2 regions of the Streptomyces axinellae genome follow, and region 1 is predicted to be linked to the other one. Evidence: predicted binding sites of a transcription regulator. Region 1 holds the regulator's gene; the other holds the start of a gene.
The links. The regulator HspR, encoded in region 1, represses chaperone genes until heat shock. The targets are predictions, from matches to a motif close to TTGAGNNNNNNNNNCTCAA.
Positions count from the first base shown of each region.

Region 2: a site for HspR is predicted at 8,383-8,401, ahead of lon (endopeptidase La). Genes of this name have one in related genera too.

Region 1 covers NZ_BAAARJ010000031.1:42,037-53,818, reverse strand. Annotated here, with positions in the region: gene ABD339_RS31295 ((Fe-S)-binding protein) at 1-799, opposite strand, end outside; gene dnaK (molecular chaperone DnaK) at 1,092-2,960, shown strand; gene grpE (nucleotide exchange factor GrpE) at 2,957-3,736, shown strand; gene dnaJ (molecular chaperone DnaJ) at 3,764-4,972, shown strand; gene ABD339_RS31275 (heat shock protein transcriptional repressor HspR) at 4,974-5,444, shown strand; gene ABD339_RS31270 (D-alanyl-D-alanine carboxypeptidase family protein) at 5,470-6,375, opposite strand; gene clpB (ATP-dependent chaperone ClpB) at 6,652-9,309, shown strand; gene ABD339_RS31260 (YbjN domain-containing protein) at 9,723-10,286, shown strand; gene ABD339_RS31255 (acyltransferase family protein) at 10,976-11,782, shown strand, end outside.
Region 2 covers NZ_BAAARJ010000004.1:245,416-257,197, reverse strand. Annotated here, with positions in the region: gene ABD339_RS07605 (sensor histidine kinase) at 1-1,203, shown strand, start outside; gene ABD339_RS33715 (roadblock/LC7 domain-containing protein) at 1,200-1,868, shown strand; gene ABD339_RS07590 (DUF742 domain-containing protein) at 1,810-2,274, shown strand; gene ABD339_RS07585 (GTP-binding protein) at 2,255-2,866, shown strand; gene ABD339_RS07580 (styrene monooxygenase/indole monooxygenase family protein) at 2,921-4,150, shown strand; gene ABD339_RS07575 (MarR family winged helix-turn-helix transcriptional regulator) at 4,246-4,716, opposite strand; gene ABD339_RS07570 (lysozyme) at 4,989-5,855, shown strand; gene lon (endopeptidase La) at 5,928-8,360, opposite strand; gene ABD339_RS07560 (RNHCP domain-containing protein) at 8,591-9,001, opposite strand; gene ABD339_RS07555 (RNHCP domain-containing protein) at 9,003-9,389, opposite strand; gene ABD339_RS07550 (spermidine synthase family protein) at 9,801-10,565, shown strand; gene ABD339_RS07545 (response regulator transcription factor) at 10,634-11,428, shown strand; gene ABD339_RS07540 (HAMP domain-containing sensor histidine kinase) at 11,452-11,782, shown strand, end outside.

The sequences.
Region 1 (11,782 bases):
ACATCATCGGCTGGAGTTCGCCCAGCGCGGTGCCGCCCTCGGCCTCGCGCTTGAACCAGATGTTGAAGAAGGCCAGGAAGCGGTGCCAGGCCACGCCCATGTTGGTGTTCACGCCGACGGTGATCATCCAGATCATGGTGGTGCCGAGCTTCACCAGCGCCGCGAGGTAGACCAGCGTCTGGAGCGTGCTGACGCTCAGCCCGTGGAAGGCCGCGACCAGCGGGTACGAGACGAAGAACGACGCGTCGTAGCCGTCCACGTGGTGCAGCGCGCCCTCCAGGCCGCGCAGCGTGAGGATGGCCAGGCCGATGACGAAGATGACGTACTCGACGAAGTAGCCCTGCCACGCCTTGGAGCCGGTGAAGCGGGACTTGCGGCCGGCCCGGGAGGGCAGGCTCAGCAGCCGGATCACCATGAGGACGGCGATGCCCACCGTGGTCGCGAGGCCGATGAACTCGATGTACATCTCGTAGGGCAGCCAGTCGCCGATGACCGGCAGCACCCAGTCGGCCTTGAAGAGCTGGCCGTAGGCGTTGATGATCGTCGGCGGCAGCGTGAGGAAGCCGATCGCCACGAACCAGTGGGCGACGCCGACCACGCCCCACCTGTTCATCCTCGTGTGCCCGAGGAACTCCCTGACCAAGGTGGCCGTGCGCTGCTTCGGACTGTCCTTGCGCGTGCCCGCGGGGAGCGGCTGGCCGAGCTTCACGAAGCGGTAGATCTGCGCGATGGCGCGGGCGAAAAGCGCAATGCCGACCGCTGTGAGTACCAGCGTGACGACGATCGCGGCGAGTTGCATAACGGCTCCTCGGAGTGGGGGTACCACCCGGCCGGAGGCTGGGGAGGTCGTGTACTAAGCAGTAACTTATCCAGTTCGTACGAGACTACCCACTAGCCGTGAAGCCCCGCACCCGCCCCTGCCGGTGATGTGCGTCGCCCCTGGGTGCGGTGGCACCCGGCCCCGGCGGTGCCCTGCGCAGGGGGCGAGCAGCGAGGTTGAGTCGAGTCAGCTCATGCTTTTTGACGTGGGGGCGATGGTGAGGCACTCTTGAGTCAGCCTCACTCAAGAGACATAGCTGGAGGAAACCGAAATGGCTCGTGCGGTCGGCATCGACCTGGGTACGACGAACTCCGTCGTCAGTGTTCTCGAAGGCGGTGAGCCCACCGTCATCACCAACGCCGAGGGCGCCAGGACCACGCCGTCCGTCGTGGCCTTCGCGAAGAACGGCGAAGTGCTCGTCGGCGAGGTGGCCAAGCGCCAGGCGGTCACCAACGTGGACAGGACGATCCGGTCGGTCAAGCGCCACATGGGCACCGACTGGAAAGTGAACCTGGACGGCAAGGACTTCAACCCGCAGCAGATGAGCGCCTTCATCCTGCAGAAGCTGAAGCGGGACGCGGAGTCGTACCTGGGCGAGAAGGTCACCGACGCCGTCGTGACCGTCCCGGCGTACTTCAACGACGCCGAGCGCCAGGCCACCAAGGAGGCCGGTGAGATCGCGGGCCTCAACGTGCTGCGCATCGTCAACGAGCCGACCGCCGCCGCGCTGGCCTACGGCTTGGAGAAGGAGGACCAGACGATCCTGGTCTTCGACCTCGGCGGCGGCACCTTCGACGTCTCGCTGCTGGAGATCGGCGACGGCGTCGTCGAGGTGAAGGCGACCAACGGTGACAACCACCTCGGTGGTGACGACTGGGACCAGCGGGTCGTGGACTACCTGGTCAAGCAGTTCCAGTCCGGTCACGGCGTGGATCTGTCCAAGGACAAGATGGCCCTCCAGCGCCTCCGCGAGGCCGCCGAGAAGGCGAAGATCGAGCTGTCCTCGTCCACCGAGACGACGATCAACCTGCCCTACATCACGGCCTCCGCCGAGGGCCCGCTGCACCTGGACGAGAAGCTGACGCGCGCTCAGTTCCAGCAGCTGACCCAGGACCTGCTGGAGCGCACCAAGACGCCGTTCCACAACGTCATGAAGGACGCGGGCATCCAGCTCTCCGAGATCGACCACGTCGTTCTCGTCGGCGGCTCGACCCGTATGCCCGCCGTCGCCGAGCTGGTCAAGGAGCTGACCGGCGGCAAGGACGCCAACAAGGGTGTGAACCCGGACGAGGTCGTGGCCATCGGTGCCAGCCTCCAGGCCGGTGTCCTCAAGGGCGAGGTCAAGGACGTCCTGCTCCTCGACGTCACCCCGCTGTCCCTCGGCATCGAGACCAAGGGCGGCATCATGACGAAGCTGATCGAGCGCAACACCACGATCCCGACCAAGCGTTCGGAGACCTTCACCACGGCGGAGGACAACCAGCCGTCGGTGCAGATCCAGGTCTTCCAGGGCGAGCGGGAGATCGCGGCGTACAACAAGAAGCTGGGCATGTTCGAGCTGACGGGCCTGCCGCCCGCGCCGCGCAACGTGCCGCAGATCGAGGTCACCTTCGACATCGACGCGAACGGCATCATGCACGTGTCCGCCAAGGACCTGGGCACGGGCAAGGAGCAGAAGATGCAGGTCACGGGCGGCTCCAGCCTGCCCAAGGACGACATCGAGCGCATGATGCGCGAGGCGGAGCAGTACGCCGACGACGACGCCAAGCGCCGCGAGTCCGCCGAGACCCGCAACCAGGCCGAGCAGCTGGTCTACACCACCGAGAAGTTCCTCAAGGACAACGAGGAGAAGGTCCCGGCCGACACCAAGTCGGAGGTCGAGACCGCCCTTGAGGACCTCAAGGAGAAGCTCAAGGGCGAGGACACCGCTGCCATCCGCGAGTCCTCCGAGAAGGTCGCCGCCACCAGCCAGAAGCTGGGCCAGGCCCTCTACGCCGAGGCGCAGCAGAACCAGGCCGGCGGTGCCGAGGCAGGTGCCGGTGCGGCGGGCGGCGCCAAGGCCGAGGGCGGCGACGAGGACGTCGTGGACGCCGAGATCGTGGACGACGACCAGCAGAAGCCCAAGGACGGTGCGGCGTGACGGAGGAGACACCGGGCTTCCCCAAGGAGCCCGACGTCCCCGCCGACACCGGCCCCGCACCCACCGCCGCCTCCGGTAAGGAGGCGGCGGCCCCGGGGCCGCCGGCCGGGGACGCCCAGCAGACCGAGCAAGCTCAGCCCTCCGAACAGACCCTGGACGCGGCGCGGGACATGCACGAGAGCAACGGCAACGGCAGCGACGGCAAGGTGGCCGGCGGGACGGCACCGGAAGGCGAGGCGGCCGACGGCGAGGTCTCCGCCACCGCCGAGCTGGACCAGACGCGCACCGCGCTCAACGAGCGCACGCAGGACCTCCAGCGGCTCCAGGCGGAGTTCCAGAACTACCGCCGCAGGGTCGAGCGGGACCGCGCCTCCGTCAAGGAGATCGCCGTCGCGAACCTGCTGACGGAGCTGCTGCCGGTGCTGGACGACATCGGCCGTGCGCGTGATCACGGTGAGCTGGTCGGCGGCTTCAAGTCGGTGGCCGAGTCGCTGGAGATGGTCGCGGCCAAGATGGGCCTGATGCAGTTCGGCAAGGAGGGCGAGCCCTTCGACCCGACGGTCCACGAGGCGCTGATGCACTCCTACTCTCCGGATGTCACGGAGACGACGTGCGTGCAGATCCTCCAGCCCGGGTACCGCATCGGCGAGCGGACCATCCGCCCCGCGCGGGTCGGTGTGGCCGAGCCGCAGCCCGGCACCAAGGGCGAGGGCGGCGACGCTGCGGGGTCGGCAGGCTCGGCGGAAGAGGAGAACGGTGGCCCGGACGAGGGCTGACCGCGGACGGGAGGAGGGACGTCGAGGATGAGTACCAAGGACTTCATCGAGAAGGACTATTACAAGGTCCTCGGCGTCCCCAAGGACGCCACCGAAGCCGAGATCAAGAAGGCGTACCGCAAGCTTGCCCGGGAGAACCACCCGGACGCCAACGCGGGCGACCCCAAGGCCGAAGAGCGCTTCAAGGACGCCTCCGAGGCGTACGACGTCCTCGGTGACGCCAAGCGCCGCAAGGAGTACGACGAGGCCCGCACGCTCTTCGGCAACGGCGGCGGCTTCCGGCCCGGCGGACCGGGCGGCGCGGGCGGCCCCGGCGGCGGAACGTTCAACTTCGACCTGGGCGACCTCTTCGGCGGCGGTCAGGGCGGCGGCGGGGGCGGCCCCGGCGGACCCGGCGGCGGCTTCGGCGGCGGGCTCGGCGACGTGTTCGGCGGGCTCTTCAACCGGGGCGGCGGCAGCACCCGCACCCAGCCCAGGCGCGGCCAGGACATCGAGTCCGAGGTGACGCTCAGCTTCACCGAGGCGGTGGACGGGGCCACGGTTCCGCTGCGGATGTCCAGCAGCGCCGCATGCAAGGAGTGCGCGGGCACGGGCGACAAGAACGGCACCCCGAGGGTGTGTCCCACCTGTGTGGGCACCGGGCAGGTCTCCCGTGGCGGGGGCGGCGGCTTCTCGCTGACCGACCCGTGCGTGGACTGCCGGGGCCGGGGCCTGATCGCGCAGGACCCCTGCGAGACCTGCAAGGGATCGGGCCGCGCCACCAGTTCGCGCACCATGCAGGTGCGCATCCCGGCGGGGGTCAGCGACGGCCAGCGCATCCGGCTGCGGGGCAAGGGAGCGCCGGGCGAGCGCGGCGGCCCCAACGGGGACCTGTACGTGGTCGTGCACGTGGACCGGCACCCGGTCTTCGGCCGCAGAGGGGACAACCTCACCGTCACCGTGCCGGTCACCTTCCCGGAGGCGGCCCTCGGCGGCGAGGTGAAGGTCCCCACGCTCGGCGGTCCGCCCGTCACCCTGAAGCTTCCGCCCGGCACCCCCTCGGGGCGCACGATGCGGGCCAGGGGCAAGGGCGCGGTCCGCAAGGACGGGACACACGGCGATCTGCTGGTGACAGTGGAGGTGTCGGTGCCCAAGGATCTGAGTGACAAGGCGAAGGACTCCCTGGAGTCCTATCGGGACGCGACAGCGGGAGAGGACCCGCGCGCTGCGTTGTTCAAGGCAGCGAAGGGAGACTGAGGTGGACGGCCGGGACGGACGCAGGCGAGGGTTCGCGGCACGCGCCGCTTCGTACGAGCTGACCGAGGAGTCCCCGGTCTACGTCATCTCGGTCGCCGCCCAGCTGTCGGGCCTGCACCCGCAGACGCTCCGGCAGTACGACCGTCTCGGCCTGGTCTCCCCGGACCGCACGCCCGGCCGGGGCCGGCGCTACTCCGCGCGCGACATCGAGCTGCTGCGCGAGGTGCAGCGGCTCAGCCAGGACGAGGGCATCAACCTGGCGGGCATCAAGCGGATCATCGAGCTGGAGCAGCAGGTGAGCGCGCTCAAGGCGCGGGTCTCCGAGCTGTCGTCCGCCGTCGAGGGCGCCGCCGTGGCGATGCAGCAGCGCGAGGCGCAGGTGCACGCCTCCTACCGGCGGGATCTGGTGCCCTATGACGACGTGCACCAGTCGGGTGCGCTGGTGGTCTGGCGCCCCAGGCCCCGAGAGTGAGCCCGGGGCCCGGGACGTCAGAAGGTCACTTGGCGAAGCCGTAGTTCAGGAGCTTCTTCGCGTCCGAGGTGCGCTTGGCGACGGAGGAGGAGGTGAGGACGGTGCCGACGACCGTCTTGCCGCCGCGGGTCGCGGCGAAGACCAGGCAGTACTTGGCCTCGGGGCCCGAGCCGGTCTTGACGCCGATGGTGCCCGAGTAGCTGCCCAGCAGGTTGTTCGTGTTGGACCAGGACATGGTCCGGTGGCCGCCGCTCTTGGTGACGGTCGTCTGCTTGGTCGAGCGGGTCTTCACGATCTTGCGGAAGGTGGAGCTCTTCAGAGCGCTGCTGGCGAGCTTGGTCAGGTCCCGCGCGCTGGAGTAGTTCTTGCCGTGGCCGATGCCGTCGAACGAGTCGAAGTGGGTGTTCTTCAGGCCCAGGCTCTTGGCGGTGGTGTTCATCTTGCCGATGAAGGACTTCACGCGCTTGGCGCGGGTGGAGCCGCTGCCGAACTTGTCGGCCAGCGCGTAGGCCGCGTCGCAGCCGGAGGGCAGCATCAGGCCGTACAGGAGCTGGCGGACGGTGACCTTGTCGCCGACGATCAGACGGGCCGAGGAGGCGCCGTTCTTGACGATGTAGTCGCTGTACGCCTTCTGGATCTTGACCTTGCTGTTGAGGTTGAGCTTCGCCTGGGAGAGCACCACCTTGGCCGTCATGATCTTGGTGGTCGAGCCGGTGGAGCGCCGCGTATCGGCGGCCTTGGTGTAGAGGCTCTTGGCGGTGCCGTTGTTCATCACGAAGCCGCTCTTGGCGACGATCGAAGGCTTCTTGGCCGCGAGGGCCTGCGGTCCCGCGGCCACGGCCGGGGAGGTCAGGGCCCCCGCCGTCAGGACGGCTCCGGCGGTGACGATCACCGCTGAGGCCCGACTGATGCCATTGCTGCCGATTTTCACTGTGTTTTCTCCAAATGCCCCTGTGCCGGGGTTCCTTGAGTGTGCCGCACCCTGGTTGAGACTGTCATGGGCGCTCGTTGGATGCGCCCGCAGGGGTGTTTTCGTCAGGCTTTTGCGAACGACCGGCGGACGAATGCGGGTACCCGGGAACGAATCGGGATCGTATGCGGTTGTACGGGGTGCCAGTCAGCTTGAGCCCGACAGGCTCAACTTGCTGCATACTGGAGAAAGCAACTCACCGGAGAAAGCAACTCGCAGGAGGAGGAGCGCGGCACTGTGGACGCGGAGCTGACCAACAGGAGCCGGGACGCGATCAGCGCGGCGAACAGCCGTGCGGTCACCGACGGAAACCCCGACATCACCCCGGCGCATCTGCTCCTCGCCCTGCTCACGGGCGAGGACAACGAGAACATCCAGGACCTGGTGGCGGCGGCCGGCGCCGACCAGGCGGCGCTGCGTGCGGGCGCCGAGCGCCAGCTCGCCGCACTCCCCACCGTCCAGGGCTCGACCGTCAGCAGGCCGCAGGCCGACCGCGAGCTGCTGGCCGCCATCGCCGACGCCTCCCAGCGCGCCCAGGAGCTGGGCGACAGCTTCGTGTCCACCGAGCACCTGCTGATCGGGATCGCGGCCAAGGGCGGCCACGCCGCCGACCTCCTCAAGGAGCAGGGCGCCGACGACAAGAAGCTGACGGCCGCCTTCCAGCAGCAGCGCGGCAGCAAGCGGGTCACCAACGCGGACCCCGAGGGCACCTACAAGGCGCTGGAGAAGTTCGGCACCGACCTGACGGCGGCGGCCCGCGAGGGCAAGCTCGACCCGGTCATCGGGCGCGATCACGAGATCCGCCGCGTCGTGCAGGTCCTCTCCCGCCGCACCAAGAACAACCCGGTGCTCATCGGCGAGCCCGGCGTCGGCAAGACCGCCGTCGTCGAGGGCCTGGCCCAGCGCGTGGTCAAGGGCGATGTGCCCGAGTCGCTGCGCGACAAGCGGATCGTCAGCCTCGACCTGAGCGCGATGGTGGCCGGGGCCAAGTACCGGGGCGAGTTCGAGGAGCGGCTCAAGACCGTGCTCTCCGAGATCAAGGAGAGCGACGGCCAGGTCATCACGTTCATCGACGAGCTGCACACCGTCGTCGGCGCGGGCGCCGGCGGCGACTCGGCCATGGACGCGGGCAACATGCTCAAGCCGATGCTGGCCCGCGGCGAACTGCGCATGGTCGGCGCCACCACGCTGGACGAGTACCGCGAGCGGATCGAGAAGGACCCGGCCCTGGAGCGCCGCTTCCAGCAGGTGCTGGTCGCCGAGCCCACCGTCGAGGACTCCATCGCGATCCTGCGCGGCCTCAAGGGGCGCTACGAGGCCCACCACAAGGTGCAGATCTCCGACGGCGCCCTGGTGGCCGCCGCCGCGCTCTCCGACCGCTACATCACCTCCCGCTTCCTCCCCGACAAGGCCATCGACCTGGTGGACGAGGCCGCCTCCCGGCTCCGCATGGAGATCGACTCCTCCCCCCTGGAGATCGACGAACTCCAGCGCGCCGTGGACCGGCTCAAGATGGAGGAGCTGGCCCTGGACAAGGAGACCGACCCCGCCTCCGTCGAACGGCTGGAGCGGCTGCGCCGCGAGCTGGCCGACAAAGAGGAGGAGCTGCGCGGCCTCACCGCCCGCTGGGAGAAGGAGAAGCAGGGCCTCAACCGCGTCGGTGAGCTGAAGGAGCAGCTCGACGAGCTGCGCGGCCAGGCCGAGCGCGCCCAGCGCGACGGCGACTTCGACACCGCCTCCAAACTGCTCTACGGCGAGATCCCCGGCGTCGAGCGGGAGCTGGAGGCCGCCTCCGAGGAGGAGGAAGAGGCCAAGAAGGAGGCCGAGGCCGCCACCGCGGAGGGCCGGGGAGAGCGCGCCGGCCGCGACAAAATGGTCAAGGACGAGGTCGGCTCCGACGACATCGCCGACGTCGTCGCCTCCTGGACGGGCATCCCCGCCGGCCGCCTGCTGGAGGGCGAGACGCAGAAGCTGCTGCGCATGGAGGACGAGCTGGGCAAGCGGCTGATCGGTCAGAGCGAGGCCGTGCGCGCCGTCTCCGACGCCGTACGCCGCACCCGCGCCGGTATCGCCGACCCCAACCGCCCCACCGGCTCCTTCCTCTTCCTCGGCCCCACCGGCGTCGGCAAGACCGAGCTGGCCAAGGCGCTGGCCGACTTCCTGTTCGACGACGAGCGGGCCATGGTCCGCATCGACATGAGCGAGTACGGCGAGAAGCACTCGGTCGCCCGCCTGGTGGGCGCGCCCCCCGGCTACGTCGGCTACGAGGAAGGCGGCCAGCTCACCGAGGCCGTCCGCCGCCGCCCCTACAGCGTCGTCCTGCTGGACGAGGTCGAAAAGGCGCACCACGATGTCTTCGACGTCCTCCTCCAGGTACTCGACGACGGCCGGCTCACCGACGGCCAGGGCCGCACGGTCGATTTCCGCAACACGATCCTGATCCTGACCTCCAACCTGGGCAGCCAGCACCTGACCGACCCGCTGGAGAAGGAGGACGAGAAGCGCGAGCAGGTCCTCGCCGCGGTGCGGGCGGCCTTCCGCCCGGAATTCCTCAACCGGCTGGACGACCTGGTCATCTTCTCCGCCCTGGCCGGCGACGAGCTGCGGCGGATCGCCCAGCTCCAGATCGACGCGCTCCAGCGCCGCCTCGCCGAGCGCCGCCTCACCCTCGACGTCACCCCGGCGGCCCTCGACTGGCTGGCCGTCGAGGGCAACGACCCGGCGTACGGGGCCCGGCCCCTGCGGCGCCTGGTACAGACCGCCATCGGCGACCAGCTCGCGCGGGAGATCCTCGCCGGAGAGGTCCGCGACGGCGACGTGGTGCGGGTCGATCATGTCGAGGGGTGGGACGGACTGACGGTCGGCCTGGCCGCGGACGCTTCTGTGGGTGGGTAGGGGCCCGGGGCGCGGGGCGCCCCGGGCGGGCCCGCCTCTCGGGTTTGGCCGGCGGGTTTTTCCGGTGGCCCCTTTGCCGGTGCCGGTGCCGGTGCAGGTGCCGGTGCAGGTGTTGGGGAGGGGGTGCCCCTGTTTGTGCTTTGCGGGGTGTGGGTGCGTGGGGGCTGGGCGCGCCGTTCCTCGCGCCCCGAAAGGGTCGGGTTTTACGTTGTCCCTCTTTGAGGTGCTGGGGAGGGGGTGCCCCTGTTTGTGCTTTGCGGGGTGTGGGTGCGTGGGGGTTGAGCGCGCCGTTCCTCGCGCCCCTTCGGGGCGGGGGCGGCGTAGCCGTACGGCCGTGAGACGCACCCGAGGTTGCCAGGGCGGGGGGGCCGTGCGGGAGGATGGCCGGAGCCGTAGATGAAGGGAACACCCACGTGAGCATCGACCCGTCCTCGATCCCGAACTTCGGGGGCCAGCCCGAGGAGCCGGAGGAGTCCGGCCCGTCCGGTCCCATCATCCCGGACCAGGACCTCGTCAAGCAGCTCCTCGACCAGATGGAGCTGAAGTACGTCGTCGACGACGAGGGGGACCTCGCGGCGCCGTGGGAGGAGTTCCGCACCTACTTCATGTTCCGGGGCGAGGAGGAGCAGCAGGTCTTCTCCGTCCGGACGTTCTACGACCGGCCGCACACCATCGAGGAGAAGCCCAGGCTCCTTGAGGCCATCGACGACTGGAACCGCCGCACGCTGTGGCCGAAGGTCTACAGCCACACCCACGACGACGGCAGCGTCCGCCTCATCGGCGAGGCCCAGATGCTGATCGGCACCGGCGTCTCCCTGGAGCACTTCGTCTCCAGCACGGTCAGCTGGGTCCGCGCCTCGATCGAGTTCGACAAGTGGCTCGTGGAGCAGTTCGGCCTGGAGAAGGACGTCGACTCCTCCGAAAACGGCGGCGAGGGCGGCGGCGGGGACGAGGGCGACGGCGGCAGGAACGCCTGACCGAACCGTCCCCCCCCAGCCTCGCCCGCACGCGCTGAGCCGGGCAGCCCCTGAGACCGGGCTGCCCGGCTTCGCGCGTCGGACCGGGCCCGGCCCGCAGTCCCCGGTCCGCAGGTCGCAGCCCGCAGCCCGCGGTGAGGACTGATCGCGGGGCATTCGCCTGCGCGCCATCGCCACCGGGTTCCGCGCCCGTTACGTGAACACGTCCTCGCGGGCGTACCCGCGAGCCCCGTAACGCGCTTGCGGCGAGCCGTGGTTGACCGCTCCCGCGCCCGAATTACCGTACGCGCGCTCGATTCACCACTCGTATGAGGGCGTCTGCCCCGTACTGGGCGCGGGAAGGATATCTCCGCACCAATGAACTGAACGGCCCGCAATCCTCCGCCGCATATGTAGGGGATGACTTTGCCGACCGCCGCCTCCGCCCTTCTTGCCAGCGACGCAATTCAGCTCGTCCGCGGAAGATCTCAGCGCTCGTCCACGATGACCGGCGGCGACGCGGGTGAGTGGCGAGGGCTTTCAGCATCCCCCCGCCGCCGGGCGCCGCGCGCGGCAACGGACCGCCGATGAACCGGCGCCGGGCGACCCCGTCGGCCGCCTCGGACGGTTCGGCCTGGCCGGCCTCCTCAGCCGCACCGGACTCGGCGAACTCGCCAGGGCAGTCAGCCCCGTTGGCGTGGCTGCCCTCATTGACCGGACTGCGGTTCCTCGCCGCGTCCGGGGTGTTCGTCTTCCACATCACGTTCCTGGACGCCCTGCGGAACGGCGACCGGCCGCACCCGGTCTGGTTTCTGCTGGGATCGGCCGGGGTCTCGCTCTTCTTCGTCCTCAGCGGATTCGTGCTGACCCACTCCGCCCGGGAGACGGACACGGCCCGCGGATTCTGGCGTCGGCGGGCCGTCAAGATCTATCCGAACCACCTGGTCGTCCTGGCGCTCCTCATGCTGCTCGTCCGGGGGGCCGGAATGCCGCGCCCGCTCGGCGGGCCCGCTCCCGTCTCCGGGCTGAGCGACTGGGCCAACGCCACGCTGGCGCACTCCTTCGCGCCGCTGTCGAAGCTCGCCCAGGGGGGTAACGGGGTCGCCTGGTCGCTCACCTGCGAGCTGCTGTTCTATCTGCTCTTCCCGCTGTTTCTGCCGCTGGTCCTGAAGATCCGTCCGGACCGGCTCCCCCTCGCCGCCGTCGTCGCCGTCGCGGGGGTCTGGGCCATCCCGACGATCTCGCTGGGGCTGGGCGGTACGCCGCTCCACGCGGGATATCTGCCCGGGGACATCACCGATGTGCAACTGGCGTTCGTCTACTCCTTCCCGCCGAGCCGGCTCCCGGAGTTCGTCCTGGGGATGATCCTCGCCCGGATGCACACGGGTGGGCATGTGCACACGGCCGGGCGCGTGCATCCGGCCGGGCCCGCCGTCCGGATCGGAGTCCTCCCGTCCGGCGGCCTGCTGTGCGCGGCCCTCCTCCTCGGTATCGCGCTGCTCCCCGCCCCGTTCCTG
Region 2 (11,782 bases), on a different contig from region 1:
GCCGGGCTGAACGCACGCTTGAGCGAACCCGAGGCGCAGCGGTCCCCGTTCGCCCCGGACGGAAGCGCGACGGAGGCGGATGAGCCCAACGGGCTGGGCCTGGGGCTCTATGTGGTCGCCAAGCTGACGGCCCGGCACCGGCTGCGCGTGCAGTTGCGCAAGCAGAAGCAGGGTGGGCTCGCCGCCGTCGTCATCGTCCCGCGCACGATCCTCCCGGACCGTCCGGTGCCGGCCGCGGCTCCGGCGGAAGGTACGAAGCGGGCCGGCACGACTCGGCTGCCGGGCTCGATGGCAGAGGCCAACTCGAACGCGCTCCCGGGCGCCCGAAGGCGCCACGCGGCGCCGCCGGTCGATGCCGAAGGCGACCAGAGGCGGGAGGGTGCCCGGACTCGGGAGAGCGACCCGGCTCCGCAGCCGCACGAGGGACGCGAGTTCCACGAAGGGCGCGACGGGCACGGGGCCCGTGAGGGAGACGGTGGACACGGGGCCCGTGAGGGACGCGAGGAACGCGAAGGACTCAGCTCAGCCACCGGGGCGGGTGCTTTCGGCCCGGTCGGAGCCGGGCACGCGCCCAAGGCCGAGACCGAGATCGAGACCGAGCACGCACCCGAGGCCGGGACCGGGGCCGGGGCCGGAAGCGAGAGCGGAGCAGGGACCGGAAACGAGCCCAGGGGCGAGGTCGGGAGCCCCGGCGCCGACGCCGGAGACAAGCCCGTCGGCGAGCGCTCCAGGGCCGAGGGCGAGCAGGTCAAGGCAGCGGACGAGCATGCCCGGGCCGAGGACCGGGCTCCGGTGCAGGACGCCGGCCAGCGCTCCGTCCAGGACTCCGTTCACGCACCCGCGCCGACAGCAGGGGCGAGCGACGAGCGGGACGGCGTGCCGCCGGTCGTGACCGACAAGGGCCTGCCCAAGCGCACGCCCCGCGTCACCGCACCGGAAGCGGCGGCCCCGCGCCAGCGCAAGGCCGGGCCCAACGCAGAGGAACTGCGGCGCAGGCTCGGCGGCTTCCAGCAGGGCGCGCGAGAGGGGCTGCGGGAGGCGGCGGCGCAGGTCGCCGCCGGAACGGGCCCGGAAGCAGGCGCCCAGGCGGACAGCCACGCGGCGCTCGAAGCGGACGCTGAGACGGACGCGGCCGGGCCCGGTACGGAAGGTCGAGCAAGGACGCAGGTTGACGGTGGTACTGCCGAGGAGGCACGCAAGTGAACGCGCCCGCCACGCGTACGGCCAGCAGTTCTGAGGCGCGGAACCTGCGCTGGCTGCTGGACAGTCTGGTCGAAGAGGTGCCCGGGGTCCGCTCCGTGGCGGTCGTCTCATCCGACGGCCTGCTGCTGTTGGCTTCCGACCCGACGCTCGGTACGGAGTACGGCGACGTCGGTATGGGGCAGAGTCCGGCTCGGTCGGCCGCCAAGGCGTCCGCGCCCGCGTCCGGATCCGACCCCGCTCCCGCGTCCGCTGCGTCCGCTGCGTCCGCACCCTCCCCGGTAACGCCCCCCGGACCGGATGAGGCGGCGTCCAAGGAGAAGGCACCGACGAGACCGGCGGGCGACGGGCAGGCCGAGGCGGACGGCGGGCCGAAGGGCTCCAGCGCCGACCTGGCCACCATCGTCTCCGGCCTGGGCTCCCTGACGCTGGGCGCCGCGAAGCTGATCGACGCCGGGGAAGTGCGCCAGACGGTGGTCTCCATGGAGGAGGGCTCGCTCTTCGTCATGACCATCGGGGACGGCTCGCTGCTCGGGGTCCACGCCACTCCGGACTGTGACATGAGCGTCATCGGCTATCACATGGCACTCTTCGTCGGCCGCGCCGGACATGTCCTCACCCCCGAACTCCGCAGTGAGCTGCGCGAGTCCATGGAGCTGGAGCAGTGAAGCAGTGACATCGCATCCCCCCTTGCCGATACGCAAAGCCCCCGGCAGGGCGAAACGCGTCCGCCCGTACGCGCTGACGGGCGGGCGCACCGACTACGGCCCCGTGCTGCTGGTGGAGACGTTCGTCGCCGCCATCGAGGCCCCCGAAGAGCTGCCCGAGCTGACCTCGGGCGGGCTGCGCGACCGGGTGCTGCCCGAGATGCGGGCCATTGTGGAGCTGTGCCGCAAGATGCGCTCCGTCGCGGAGATATCGGCGCTGTTGAGGATGCCGCTCGGCGTGGTGCGCGTGCTGCTCAGCGACCTCGCCGAACAGGGAAGAATTCGGGTCTACGGCACCGGTCACGGCACCGACAGCCCCGATCGCGCGCTGCTGGAAAGGGTGCTTGGTGGACTTCGCAGGCTCTGAACCCGACCGGGGCCAGGCCCCAGCGTGGCAAACGGATCTGAGCCGCGCCCCCATATCCACGAAGATCGTGGTGGCCGGCGGCTTCGGAGTCGGCAAGACGACGTTCGTCGGTGCCGTCTCGGAGATCGAGCCGCTCAAGACCGAGGCGCTGATGACGCAGGCGAGCGAGGAAACGGACGACCTCACCTCGACGCCGGAAAAGACCACCACCACGGTCGCGATGGACTTCGGCAGGATCACCCTCGACGCCGACCTGGTGCTCTATCTCTTCGGCACCCCGGGCCAGCAGCGGTTCTGGTTCATGTGGGACGACCTGGTGCGCGGGGCGATCGGCGCGGTCGTGATGGCCGACACCCGCCGCCTTGAGGACTGTTTCCCCGCGCTGGACTACTTCGAGAGCTGCGGTCTGCCCTATGTCGTCGCGGTCAACAACTTCGAGGGAACGCCGGCCTACGACCCGCAGGACGTACGAGAGGCCCTCTCGGTGCCCGGCTACGCACCCATCGTGAACATCGACGCGCGGAAGCGGGAGAAGGTCACCGAGTCGCTCCTCTCCCTCGTCGCGCACGCGCTGGACGCCGCCCCTGCCTGAGCGGGTCGGACCCCCACCCGCGTACACGTACGAACCGACGAAGAGAGCGCCGCCATGCGGAAGATACTCATAGTGGGGGCCGGGCAGGCCGGCCTCCAGCTCGCCCTCGGACTCCAGCGGCACGGCTACAACGTGACCGTGATGTCCAACCGCACGGCGGACGAGATTCGGCACGGGCGGGTCATGTCGACCCAGTGCATGTTCGACATCGCGCTCCAGCACGAGCGGGACCTGGAGATCAACTTCTGGGAGAGCCAGGCCCCGAAGATCGGGAAACTCGGCGTCTCCGTCGCCGCGCCCGACCACTCCAAGGCCATCGGCTTCCTCGGCCGGCTGGACGGGTACGCGCAATCGGTGGACCAGCGGGTGAAGATGGCCGGCTGGATGGAGACCTTCGCGCAGCGCGGCGGCCAGTTGGTGATCCACGGCGCCGCCGCCTCCGACCTCGACTTCTTCGCCCGCAACTACGACCTGGTGCTCGTCGCGGCGGGCAAGGGCGAGTTGGTGTCACTGTTCGACCGGGATCCGGAGCGCTCTGCGTACACCTCGCCGCAGCGCGCGCTGGCAGTCTCGTACGTCAACGGTGTGGAGCCGCACCCCGAGAGCCCGGAGGCCGAGGCCGCGTTCTGCGGCATGGTCCCCGGCGTCGGCGAGTTGTTCGTGATTCCGGCACTCACGACGACGGGCCGGGCCGACATCCTCTTCTGGGAGGGCGTACCCGGTGGGCCGCTGGACGCGTTCCAGGACCTCAAGGACCCCCAGGAGCACCTGGCCAGGATGCTGGAGCTGATGGCGGAGTATCTGCCCTGGGAGTACGCGCGCGCCAAGAACGCCGAACTGACGGACGCGGGCGGCACGCTGGCGGGCCGCTACGCGCCGACCGTGCGCAAGCCGGTCGGGCGGCTGCCCGGTGGCGGCCTGGTGCTCGGGGTCGCCGACGTGGTCGTCGCCAACGATCCGATCACCGCCCAGGGCTCGAACGCCGCTTCCCGCTGCGCCGCCTCCTACCTCGGCTCCATCCTGGAGCGGGGAGAGGGCGACTTCGACGCGGAGTGGATGCGCGACGCGTTCGACCGGTACTGGGAGATGGCCCGGCACATCACGAAGTGGACCAACGCGATGCTGGCGCCGCCGCCCGAACATGTGCTGCGGGTCATCGGGGCCGCCGGGGAGATTCAAACTGTCGCCGACCGGTTCGCCAACGGCTTCAACGACCCCTCGGACTTCGAGGAGTGGTTCTTCGACCCGGAGAAAGCCGACGCGTACCTGTCGCAACTCGGCTGAGGCGCCGTCGCCCACGCCCGCCCCGCCCCGTCCTTACCCTCTGTCCGCCCCGCCCCATTCACTCTTCCCGGCTCCGCTCCCCCTCCTGGCTCGGCCTATTCCTCCTGCTCCGCCGTGACGTTGAGGCGATGCAGGAGGCGGGCGAGTTCGGCGATCTCTCCGCGGTCCCAGGCGGCGAGTTTGCGGGCGTAGGAGAGGCGGCGGGCGTCCCGTACGTGGGTGAAGCGGTCGCGCCCTTCCTCGGTGAGCCGCACCAGGGAGGCGCGCCGGTCGCCCGGGTCCGGTACGCGGTCCACGAGGCCGAGGGCCACGAGCGCGTGCAGTTGCCTGCTCATCGTCGCCTTGCCCACCCCGAAATACGCCGCCAGATCCGTCGCCCGCTGCGGGCCCGCGTCCTCCAGGCGTACGAGGAGGCCGTATGCGGCGGGCTCCAGGTCAGGGTGGACCTGCCGCGCCATCTCGCCGGAGGAGGCGCGGGCCCGGCGGAGGAAGACCGCCAATTCGCGCTCCACGTCCAGGCATTCGGGTCCGAAGAGCCCGGCGGGATCTGTGTCGGCCTTGTGCACGTCAGCGCCCTCTCCGGCGTTTTCGGTGAAGAAACTTTCTGTCAGCGTCCGCGATCGTCGCAGCTCTTCCAGTATTTCGCAGGATTAGACCAACGGCAGACGGCAGACCACCTTCCGCACGCCCGGTCTACGCGCGTACCTTCAGCCTGACATGACCACACCAGTGGGCATGACCCCTCCCGCGCGTCGCGGCATGTAACCCCCCACATAACGGCATACTTCGCACGTACGCACGTACCAGACCCCCACCACCAGAGGCTCCGGAGGCAGCAATGCCCAGCTTCAGATCCGGTACGGCCCGTCGCAGACGCGGAATCGCGGCTGTCCTCGGGATGATCGTCTCCCTGCTCGCCCTCGTCCTGGCCCTGCCGGGCGCCGCCTCCGCGGCCCCAGGGGACAGTTCCAAGGCCCAGCTCAAGCACGGTGAAGCCTGGATGGGCGCGGGCATTCAGATGCACGAGGGCGACAGGAGCGACGGCACCCCGCCCGACGAGGAGCGCGCGGGCCTGACCGCGACGGTCCACGGGGTGGATGTCAGCAGCCACCAGGGCAACGTGGCCTGGTCAACCCTGTGGAACAGCGGCGTCCGCTTCGCCTACGTCAAGGCCACCGAAGGCACCAGCTACAAGAACCCGTACTTCGCCCAGCAGTACAACGGCTCGTACAACCAGGGCATGATCAGGGGCGCTTACCACTTCGCCACCCCCAACTCCTCCAGCGGCGCCACGCAGGCGAACTACTTCGCCGGCAACGGCGGCGGCTGGAGCAAGGACGGCAAGACGCTGCCGGGGGTGCTCGACATCGAGTACAACCCCTACGGCGCGACCTGCTACGGCCTGAGCCAGAGCGCGATGGTCAACTGGATCAAGGACTTCACCAACACCTACAAGGCCAAGACCGGGCGCGACGCGGTGATCTACACCACCACGAGCTGGTGGACGCAGTGCACCGGCAACAGCGGCGCCTTCGGCAACACCAACCCCCTGTGGATCGCCCGCTACGCGTCCACGCCCGGCACGCTCCCGGCCGGCTGGGGCTTCTACACCTTCTGGCAGTACACCTCCACCGGCCCGACCGTGGGCGACCACAACTACTTCAACGGGGCAATGGACCGGCTGCAGGCCCTGGCCAACGGCTGAGCCCAGCCGCCCAGGTCACGAGTGGCCCCCGCCAGGAAGGCGGGGGCCACTCTCACTCACCGGGCGCGTCCGTCACGCCGCGACCGGTGTCTCCCGGGCGGGGGTCTGCGCGGGGGTCAGGGCCAGTTCCAGGACCTGGCGGACGTCGGAGACGGGGTGGACGTCGAGGCCGTCCAGCACCTCCGCGGGGACGTCGTCCAGGTCGGGCTCGTTCCGCTTGGGGATGATCACGGTGGTCACCCCGGCGCGGTGAGCCGCCAGGAGCTTCTGCTTGACGCCGCCGATGGGCAGCACCCGCCCCGTCAGTGAGACCTCGCCGGTCATCGCCACCTCGGGCCGCACCTGGCGTCCGCTGAGCAGCGAGGCCAGGGCCGTGGTCATGGTGACACCGGCGCTGGGTCCGTCCTTGGGCACGGCTCCCGCCGGAACGTGCAGGTGGATGCCGCGTTCCTTCAGGTCGCCGACCGGCAGTTCCAGTTCGGCGCCGCGCGAGCGCAGGTAGGAGAGCGCGATGTGCGCGGACTCCTTCATCACGTCGCCGAGCTGTCCGGTCAGGGTCAGGCCGGAGGCGCCCGTCTCGGGGTCGGCCAGGGACGCCTCGACGAAGAGCACGTCGCCGCCCGCGCCCGTGACGGCCAGGCCGGTGGCCACGCCCGGCACCGCGGTGCGGCGCTCGGCCGGGTCCTGCGCGGACTCGGGGGTGTGGTGCGGGCGGCCGATGAGGGCGCGCAGCTCTTCGGTGCCGACGAGGTAGGGCAGCTCCAGCTCACCGAGCTGCTGCTTTGCCGCCACCTTGCGCAGCACCCGCTGGACGGCGCGCTCCAGGCTCCGTACACCCGCCTCGCGGGTGTATTCGGCGGCCAGCTTGCGCAGGGCCTCCTCGTCGAAGGTCACCTCGCCGCTCTCCAGCCCCGCGCGTTCCAGCTGGCGGGGCAGCAGGTGGTCGCGGGCGATGGTGATCTTCTCGGGCTCGGTGTATCCGTCGAGCTGGACGACCTCCATACGGTCGAGCAGCGGCTGCGGGATGGATTCCAGGACGTTGGCCGTGGCGAGGAAGACCACGTCCGACAGGTCGAGTTCGACCTCCAGGTAGTGGTCACGGAAGGTGTGGTTCTGGGCCGGGTCCAGGACCTCCAGCAGCGCGGCTGCCGGGTCGCCGCGGAAGTCGGAGCCGACCTTGTCGACCTCGTCCAGCAGGACGACCGGGTTCATGGAACCCGCCTCCTTGATGGCGCGCACGATGCGGCCGGGCAGGGCTCCGACGTAGGTGCGCCGGTGGCCGCGGATCTCGGCTTCGTCGCGGACGCCGCCGAGCGCGACGCGCACGAACTTGCGGCCCATCGCGCGGGCCACGGACTCACCCAGCGAGGTCTTACCGACACCGGGCGGACCGGTCAGCGCGAGCACCGCTCCGCCGCGCCGCCCTCCGACGACGCCGAGACCCCGCTCCTCGCGCCGCTTGCGGACGGCGAGGTATTCGGTGATGCGCTCCTTGACGTCCTGGAGGCCGGCGTGGTCCTCATCCAGTACGGCCTGGGCGCCGGTGATGTCGTAGGCGTCCTCCGTGCGCTCGTTCCAGGGCAGTTCCAGGACGGTGTCGAGCCAGGTGCGGATCCAGCTGCCCTCGGGGGACTGGTCGCTGGAGCGCTCCAGCTTGTCCACTTCCTTGAGGGCGGCCTTGCGGACCTCCTCGGGCAGGTCGGCGGCCTCGACGCGGGCGCGGTAGTCCTCGCCCTCGGCTCCCTCGCCACCGGGGGCACCGTTCAGCTCGGCCAGTTCCTTGCGGACGGCTTCCATCTGACGGCGCAGCAGGAACTCGCGCTGCTGCTTGTCCACGCCCTCTTGGACGTCCTTGGCAATGGACTCCGCGACGTCCTGCTCGGCCAGGTGTTCGCGCAGTGCCTCGGTGGCGGCCTTGAGCCGCTCGACGGGGTCGGTGGTGCGCAGCAGCGTCAGCTTCTGCTCGGTGCTCAGGAACGGGGAGTACCCGGCGTTGTCCGCGAGCTGGGAGACATCGTCGATCTGCTGCACCCGGTCCACGACCTGCCAGGCCCCGCGCTTGCGGAGCCAGTCGGTGATGAGTGCCTTGTACTCCTTCATCAGCTCGGTCACGGCGCCGGGCAGGGGGTCGGGCACGGACTCGGAGATCTCGGTGCCCTCGACCCACAGCGCCGTTCCGGGACCGGTGGTACCCGCGCCGATGCGGACGCGGCGCAGGCCGCGGATGAGCGCACCGGGGTCGCCGTCGGCGAGCCGCCCGACCTGCTCCACGCGGCCGAGGACGCCGATGTCCGCGTACTCCCCGTTCACCCGGGGAACAAGCAGCACCCGCGGCTTGTCCCCCTGGGGTGCGGCGGTCCGCGCGGCCTCCACGGCCGCGCTCACGTCACTCTCCGAAAGGTCCAGCGGCACCACCATGCCCGGCAGCACGACGCCGTCTCCCTCGGCGTCCAGCGACAGCACGGGCAGGGTGAGAGGGGTGAACTCCGGGGACGCAGTAGCCATGATCTCTCCCTCGGCAAGCAACTTGAGTAATACCCACTCAATGCTTCTGAGGGCAGGGTTGTTCCCCGGACTGCGGCAGGGGGTGTTCGCCGTGAGCGATCAGCCCGCGACGGTACGGGCGAACCGCTGCCGGCCCCCGCGGAACGGGCGAACCGCTGCCGGCCGCCACGGTGCGGCGGCCGGCAGCGGCGAATCGGTCCGGCGGCGGGTGACCGGCCGGGCCGCGACCGCTACAGCGAGAGCAGCGCCCGGACCGGAACCCGGGAGTCCGAGAGCGGCCGGACGGCCATGCGGACCAGCGCCAGCGCGTTGTCGTCCCCCGCGATGCGATTGGCGCTCAACTCGCCGCAGGTGTGGCAAAGGTGGATCAGCATCCACTCGCCGTCGTCCCGCGCCGACAGACACAGCGCGGTCATCCGCCCCCGGCACCCGGCCGCCCGGTCGCCGGGCACCCGCCGGTCCACATGCAGGCTCGTCAGACAGTGCGGGCAGTGGTTGCGGTGCGCGGTGCCGGGTGCCGCCATGGGGACATCCAGGCGGCAGCCCACGCACCGGAACGTCCCGCCCTGCTCACCGGGCAGTTCGCGCGCGGGCGTCTTGCGCCGCTGGGGACGTGCGGGACGGGTGTGGCGTCTGGCCATCTCACACCTCGCCGAACACTTCGAGCGGGAAGGGCGGCTGGGCCAGCGGACGCACCGCCAGCCTCATCAGGATGAGGTGGTTGTCATCCGGTGAGACCGGGCTGGAGGTCAGCTCGTCACAGCGGACGCAGCGGTGGATGACCCGCCAGTCCCCGCCGCGCAGCACGGCGATGGCGATCGGACTCATCCGCGAACGGCAGTCCGAGGGCCCGCCCTCGACGTGGTCGGTGACGTGCTGGGAGTACAGACAGCTGGGGCAGTGATGACGCGGTTCGCCGTCGGGGCCGAACTGGGTGACGGTCAGCCCGCAGCGTACGCAGGTGAAGGTGTTGGTCCGCAGGGACGCCGCCGCCGTGGAGGCGGGGCGCGCGGAACCGGAGTCGCTGATGGACACCGGAGGTCTCCTTGCTGGGAGCGGATTCTCAGGGCAGCAAGGGAGCGCCGAGCGGTCCTCGATCGGATTCTGGCTCAGGCACCACGCCGGGTGGGGACCTGATGAGGCGCGCTCGGCGCTTGCCGGAACATCAACACCGACTTTCCAGGGTGCGGGCACCCGTGAGGGAGAAACGACAGAGGTACGGGAGGGATCGGCAGGACCGTAACAATGGGCCGTCCGACGGCGCGACGGGTTTTCCGCGCGCCCCCGGACCTCCGATCCCCGCCCCCTCCGCCCCCGCGCCCCCGCTCTCCGCCGAGCCCCACCGCGAGTCACCGTCACCCGTCGCGGGTCCCCCGGCACCCGGCACCCCTCACCCGAAGCCGATTGCCCCGCCGCCCCGCCCGGGCTCAGGATGGCGGCATGCCCGACCACGCGCACCATCCCGACCGGACCTGGCCGACGCGCCCTTCGTCCGGGGCCGAGCCCGTGCTGCTCGACCGCCGTGAGGGCCCGTACGGCGAGGTGGTGTTGCGCAGGCGGGGCGAGCAGCACGAGATCATCGCCAATGGGTGCTTCCTGATGGACACTTCCGACGGCCGCTCCGAGCGGCTGCTGGTCCGCGCCGCGCTGGCCGAGCTGAACAGCCCGGCCGAGCCCTCCGGCCCAAGGCGCCCGGGCAGGCGGGAGCGCCCGCATGTGCTGATCGGTGGGCTCGGCGTCGGCTTCTCGCTCGCCGAGGCGGCGGCCGAGCCCCACTGGGGCCGCATCACCGTGGTCGAGCGCGACCCCGCCATTCTCGACTGGCACCGCACGGGCCCGCTGGCCGCCGTCTCACGCGACGCGCTCGCCGACGATCGCACGGCGTTGGTCCGGGAGGACCTCGTCGCCCACCTGCGGCACATTTCCGGTACGGAGTGCCAGTACGACGCCATGTGCCTGGACATCGACAACGGCCCGGACTGGACGGTCACCGACGACAACGCCGGCCTCTACTCCCCCGAGGGCCTCGCCGCGTGTCTGCGGGCCCTCACTCCGGGGGGCGTACTGGCGCTCTGGTCGGCCCGGCCGTCGTCCGCATTCGAAGGTTCCCTGCGGAATGCGGGGTTCTGCCGTGTTCGGACCGATCAGATCCCGGTCGCCCGAGGCGTCCCCGACGTGGTTCATCTCGCTGTACGACCGGCGTAGCCGAGGCCCGTAGCAGGCCCTTACGCTGCATTCCGAAGAAGCCGGAAAGAGCCATAGGGCGGGGTCGCATGGACCAGAAGAACACCACTCAGACACCTGGCGGAGCTGCCGCCGCGACCACCCCCGGCGCCCAGCGGCGCATCCTGGTCGTGGAGGACGACCCGACCATCGTGGACGCCATCGCCCGACGGCTGCGCGCGGAGGGCTTCCAGGTGCAGACGGCCGGTGACGGGCCCGCCGCCGTGGACACCGCCGAGGCATGGCAGCCCGACCTGCTCGTGCTCGACGTCATGCTCCCCGGCTTCGACGGCCTGGAGGTCTGCCGCCGGGTCCAGGCCCAGCGCCCGGTGCCCGTGCTGATGCTGACCGCGCGGGACGACGAGACGGACATGCTGGTCGGCCTCGGGGTCGGCGCCGACGACTACATGACCAAGCCGTTCTCCATGCGGGAGGTGGCCGCCCGCGTGCACGTCCTGCTGCGCAGGGTCGAGCGCGCGACGCTGGCGGCGCACACCCCCCGCAGCGGGATACTCAGGCTCGGGGAGCTGGAGATCGACCACGCCCAGCGCCGGGTGCGGGTGACCGGCGAGGATGTCCACCTGACCCCGACGGAGTTCGACCTGCTGGTGTGCCTGGCCCACTCCCCGCGCGCCGTCCTCTCCCGTGAGCAGCTGCTGGCCGAGGTGTGGGACTGGGCCGACGCCTCGGGCACCCGCACGGTGGACAGCCACATCAAGGCCCTGCGCCGCAAGATCGGCGCCGAGCGCATCCGCACCGTCCACGGGGTGGGCTACGCGCTGGAGACCCCGGCTCCCGGCGGCGCCGCCGCGCCGGTGACCGGTGCCGCGGCCGACGGTTCCTGAAGGGCGGGGACGGACGGCGCGTGATGACCGTTTCCCAGGGTGGCTGGCAGCGCGCCGCGACCCGGCTGTGCAGCAACGCGTGGAACCGCCTGTGGGAGGGGCTGCGCCCGCTGGATCCCTACCGTTCCGTGAAGGCCGCGCTCGGCGCGCTGGTGATCCTCTCCGTGGTGATCACCACGCTGCTGGCGCTGTTCGCCATGCAGTCCGCGACCGAGCTGCGGGTCATCACGATCATCTCGATCGTCGCCTCGCTGCTGGTCACCCAGTTCGTGGCCCAGTCGCTGACCGCGCCACTGGATGAGATGACCGACGCCGCCAAGGCGATGGCGCACGGTGACTACTCGCGCCGGGTAC